Regions from separate parts of the Nocardioides sp. F233 genome, predicted to be linked through region 1. Evidence: riboswitches for the same ligand, from Rfam matches in the RefSeq annotation. Region 1 holds a riboswitch; the other holds the start of a gene.
The links. A riboswitch is a leader RNA that binds a small molecule or an ion and turns the genes downstream of it on or off. The one in region 1 is predicted to bind glycine.
Positions count from the first base shown of each region.

Region 2: linked by a shared signal. The riboswitch ahead of gcvP (aminomethyl-transferring glycine dehydrogenase) and the one ahead of gcvT (glycine cleavage system aminomethyltransferase GcvT) in region 1 are both predicted to bind glycine.

Region 1 covers NZ_JBVASH010000003.1:165,642-168,088, forward strand. Annotated here, with positions in the region: gene gcvH (glycine cleavage system protein GcvH) at 1-156, opposite strand, end outside; gene gcvT (glycine cleavage system aminomethyltransferase GcvT) at 197-1,315, opposite strand; glycine riboswitch at 1,370-1,472, opposite strand; glycine riboswitch at 1,473-1,568, opposite strand; gene ACZYRU_RS12135 (SDR family NAD(P)-dependent oxidoreductase) at 1,654-2,447, shown strand, end outside.
Region 2 covers NZ_JBVASH010000003.1:604,571-607,017, reverse strand. Annotated here, with positions in the region: gene gcvP (aminomethyl-transferring glycine dehydrogenase) at 1-1,049, opposite strand, end outside; glycine riboswitch at 1,135-1,225, opposite strand; gene ACZYRU_RS14245 (MerR family transcriptional regulator) at 1,284-1,934, opposite strand; gene ACZYRU_RS14240 (bifunctional nuclease family protein) at 2,036-2,447, opposite strand, start outside.

The sequences.
Region 1 (2,447 bases):
GGCGGTGACGGTGCTGCCGACGGCCGGCAGGTCGACGTAGACCACGTCGCCGAGGGCGTCGGCGGCGTACGCGGTGACGCCGATCTTGGCGTTGTCACCGTCGACGGCGATCCACTCGTGCTCGGCGGTGTACTGGAGGTGGGTGGGGTTGCTCATGGTGTTCTCCTGGAAGTTCGGTGGGGCGTCGCTGGGACGGTCAGCTGTTGCGCTTGTAGAAGGGGAGCTCGACGACGTCGGCGTCCTCGAGGGTGCCGCGCAGCGACACCTGGACCCGGGTGCCCGGGGCGGCCAGCGCCGGCGGGACATAGGCCATCGCGATCGGCTTCTCCAGCGTGGGCGAGGGCGAGCCGCTGGTGACGACGCCGACCTCGGCGCCGGTGGCGGGGTCGACGACCGGGTAGCCCGCACGGGGCGAGCGGCGGCCGGTCGAGACCAGGCCGACGAGGGTCCGCTGGGGGCCCTCCTCCTTGCGCCGGGCCAGCGCCGCCTGGCCGACGAAGCCCTCGGGCTTGTCGAGGACGACGACCCGGCCCAGGTTGGCCTCGTACGGCGTGGTGTCGCGGTCCAGCTCGTGGCCGTAGAGCGGCATCCCGGCCTCCAGGCGCAGGGTGTCGCGGCAGGCGAGGCCGGCGGGGACCAGGCCGTGGGGCTCGCCGGCCTTGCTCAGCGCGTCCCAGACGGCGGCGGCGTCGCCGGGCTTGCAGTAGACCTCGAAGCCGTCCTCGCCGGTGTAGCCGGTGCGGGCGAGCAGCACGTCGATGCCGGCGACCGTGCCGGCGTCGATCGCGTAGTACTTCAGCGACGGGACGTCGAGCTCGGTCAGGCCGGCGAGGATCTCCGCGGACGCGGGACCCTGGACCGCGAGCAGCGCCCAGTCGATCGAGGTGTCGGTGACCGTGACGTCGTAGCCCGCGGCGCGGGCGACCAGCTCGGGGGCGACGACGGCGACGTTGCTGGCGTTCGCGACGACGAGGTAGTGCTCCTCGGCGAGGCGGTAGACGACGAGGTCGTCGATGATGCCGCCGTCCTCGGCGCAGATCATCGAGTAGCGCGCGCGGCCGATGCCGATCGCGGACGGGCGGCCGACCAGGGCGTGGTCGAGCGCGGCGCCGGCGCCGGGGCCGACCAGCTCGATCTCGCCCATGTGGGTGAGGTCGAACAGCCCGGCCGTCGTACGCACGGCGCGGTGCTCGGCGGTCTCCGAGCCGTAGCGGACCGGCATCTGCCAGCCGGCGAAGTCGGTGAACGACGCGCCGAGGGCGGCATGGACGTCGTGCAGCGGCGTGAGCCGCGGGGTCGCTGAAGGTGTGGTCATCGGGAGGCTTCCTCGTGAAGAGCGCAGCGGTACGCCGTGCTCGTGGCTGGGTTGCCTCCCCGCTCTGTCATCGCTACCTGAGAGCTTCACCGCCCGGTCGGGCGGCTTGCACCGTGGGTGCGGGCCGGTGGATCCGGTCCGTCTTTCCAGAGTTCGCCTCGTCCCGGCGGTCAGGGGGCCTGAGAGATTCTTGGGGAGATTTGCTCCTTCGGCGCCCGTCCTCGTGGGACTGGGACTCTCCCGCCGGGGTTCGAACGGCGCGATGTTGAGTTGTGACGCGCATCATGGCGCAGGGCGAGCATACGGCATCCGCCGGCCGGCGCCCGTACCATCGGGCGGTGCCTCACCCCGACACCGAGGAGCAGCTGACCGGGATCGACCCGGACGAGCTCGCCATCACCCTCAAGGTCCTTCGCCAGGTCCCGCTGCTCGACCCCGAGCACGACGACGTGCGCACCATGAAGCGCGCTGCGTCGTACATGTACAAGCTGATCAAGAAGCAGCGGCGGGCCGAGATCCGGATGGAGCGGCAGCGGCACGACCAGGACATCATCGAGCTGACGGCGACCGGGTCGCCGATGCGGATCGACGACGAGACCGCCGGCATCCCGCTGGTCTCCACCGCGCAGGGCGCCTTCGCCGGTGAGCTGCTCACCGCGCGCGGCTGCTACATCTGCAAGGAGGACTTCACCCTCGTCGACGCGTTCTACCACTGGCTGTGCCCGCGCTGCGCGGCGATGAGCCACGCCAAGCGCGACCAGCGCACCGACCTCACGGGCAAGCGCGCGCTCCTGACGGGCGGCCGCGCCAAGATCGGCATGTACATCGCGCTGCGCCTGCTCCGCGACGGTGCGCACACGACGATCACGACCCGGTTCCCGAAGGACGCCGTACGCCGGTTCGCCGCGATGGAGGACTCCGCCGACTGGCTGCACCGGCTCAAGGTCGTCGGCATCGACCTGCGCGACCCCACCCAGGTCATCTCGCTGACCGACGACGTCGCCGCCGACGGCCCGCTCGACATCATCATCAACAACGCCTGCCAGACCGTACGGCGCCTGCCCGGCGCCTACACGCACCTGATCGACGGCGAGAACACGGCGCTGCCCTCGGCCGAGTCGCTGGGCGTCAA
Region 2 (2,447 bases), 440 kb from region 1:
ATCGCCCGCAGCCCGTCGGGACCGTGGTAGACGGCGTACATGCCGGCGGTCACGGCGAGCAGCACCTGCGCGGTGCAGATGTTCGACGTCGCCTTGTCGCGACGGATGTGCTGCTCGCGGGTCTGCAGTGCGAGGCGGTACGCCAGGTGGCCCTCGGCGTCGACGGAGACGCCGACCAGGCGGCCGGGCAGCTGGCGCTCGAGGCCCTCGCGGACGGCCATGAAGCCGGCGTGCGGGCCGCCGTAGAACAGCGGGACGCCGAAGCGCTGGGCCGAGCCGACGACGACGTCGGCACCGAGGGCGCCGGGCGCCTCGAGCAGGGTCAGCGCGAGCAGGTCGGCGGCGACGACGGCCAGGCCGCCGTGCTCGTGGACGGCGTCGATGACCGGCTTGATGTCGGCCACGCGGCCCGACGCACCGGGGTACTGGATGAGCACGCCGGAGACGGGTCCCTCGGGCAGGCCGTCGGTCAGGTCGGCGACGAGGATCTCGATGCCGAGGCCCTCGCAGCGGGTGGCGACGACGTCGATGGTCTGCGGAAGCGCGTCGGCGTCGATGACGAACGGGCCGGCGGCCTTGCGGTTGGCGCGGTGGGCCAGCGCGACCGCCTCGGCGGCGGCGGTGCCCTCGTCGAGCAGCGAGGAGCCGGCGGTGTGCAGGCCGGCCAGGTCGGCGACCATGGTCTGGAAGTTGATCAGCGCCTCGAGGCGGCCCTGCGAGATCTCCGGCTGGTACGGCGTGTAGGCGGTGTACCAGCTCGGGTCCTCGAGCACGTTGCGGCGGATGACCGCCGGGGTGACCGTGGCGTGGTAACCGATGCCGATCATCGACTCGCCCGGCACGTTGGTACCGGCGAGTGCGCGGAGCTCGGCGGCGGCCGTCTCCTCGTCGACACCGGCGGGCAGGCCCAGCGGGTCGGTGGAGCGGATGGACTTCGGGACGGCGGCGTCCATCAGGGCGTCGAGAGATGCGTGGCCGAGACGGTCGAGCATGGTCTCGACCTGGGCGTCGTCCGGGCCGATGTGACGGTTGACGAAGGGTGCGCTCATGAGCAGAGGTGCTCCTCGGGTCGGGTCGATGAAATGAATCGAGCCCTCCCCCTCTGTCAGCGCGTCACTGCGCCTTCAGAGTTGCCTGCTCCGCACGGTCCTGGCGCCTGAGAGGTTCCGGGGAGGGATTGCCCCTTCGGCGCAGGCACGGGGCCTGACTCTCCCGTGCAGCATCAACAGCAGGTACAGCCTACAGGTACGACGCCTGTGCGGCTGACCTCGTTCGGTGGGTGCTCAGCCGACGTGGCGGGCAGCGCGGCGCGCGGCCAGCTCGTCGCCGGCGACGGGGCCGGTCTGCTCCGACTCGTTGGCGTGCTCGCTCGGGAGCTCGGCCAGCGTGCCCTCGATCTCGCGCCACACGCCACCGATGGCGATGCCGAAGACGCCCTGGCCGCCCTGCAGCAGGTCGATGACCTCGTCGTTGCTGGTGCACTCGTAGACCGAGGCGCCGTCGCTCATCAGGGTGACCTGGGTGAGGTCGTCGGTGCCGCGCTCGCGCAGGTGGCTGACCGCGGTGCGGATGTTCTGCAGCGAGATGCCGGCGTCGAGGAGCCGCTTGATGATCTTGAGGATCAGGATGTCGCGGAAGCTGTAGAGACGCTGCGAGCCGGAGCCCTTGGCGCCGCGCACGCTCGGCTCGATCAGGCCGGTGCGGGCCCAGTAGTCCAGCTGGCGGTAGGTGATGCCGGCGGCGTTGCACGCGGTCGGCCCGCGGTAGCCGAGGTCGCTGGGCAGCGGCGAGACGTCGTCGGTGAACAGAAGGCCCTGCTCCTGCGCGGCAGCAGTCGCCGCGGTCACGTCCTGACCGACCTTCTCGGGCTGCTGCTCGTTCACGGAACCTCCAGGTCGCGGCGCTTCAGGCAAGGGGGATTGCACTGCTGTCATTTCGACTCCCTCAAGGTACGTCCGGGGTGTCGGGCCGGTCAAAGACGTGGCCGGGCGTGTCGCCGAAAACCCTCAACCTGAGGCTGAGGTTGACAGCTCGTTCAGCCCTCGGCGCCGAAGTCCTCCGGCGAGACGTGGTCGAGGAACTCGCGGAACGCCTCGACCTCGTCCTCCTCCTCGGCGGGCGCGGCGAGCCCGGCCTCGGCGAGGACCTCCTCGGAGCAGTAGATCGTCGTACCGGTGCGCAGGGCGAGGGCGATCGAGTCGGAGGGGCGCGCGCTCACCTCGACGCCGGAGGCGAAGACGAGGGTCGCGTAGAAGACGCCCTCGCGCACATCCGTGATCCGGACCTCGCTCAGCTCGTTGCCGGTCGCGGTGAGCACGTCGCGCATCAGGTCGTGGGTCAGTGGCCGCGGCGGGACGACGCCCTGCTGGGCGAACGCGATCGCGGTGGCCTCGACGGCGCCGATCCAGATCGGCAGGTAGCGGTCACCCGCGACCTCCCGGAGCAGC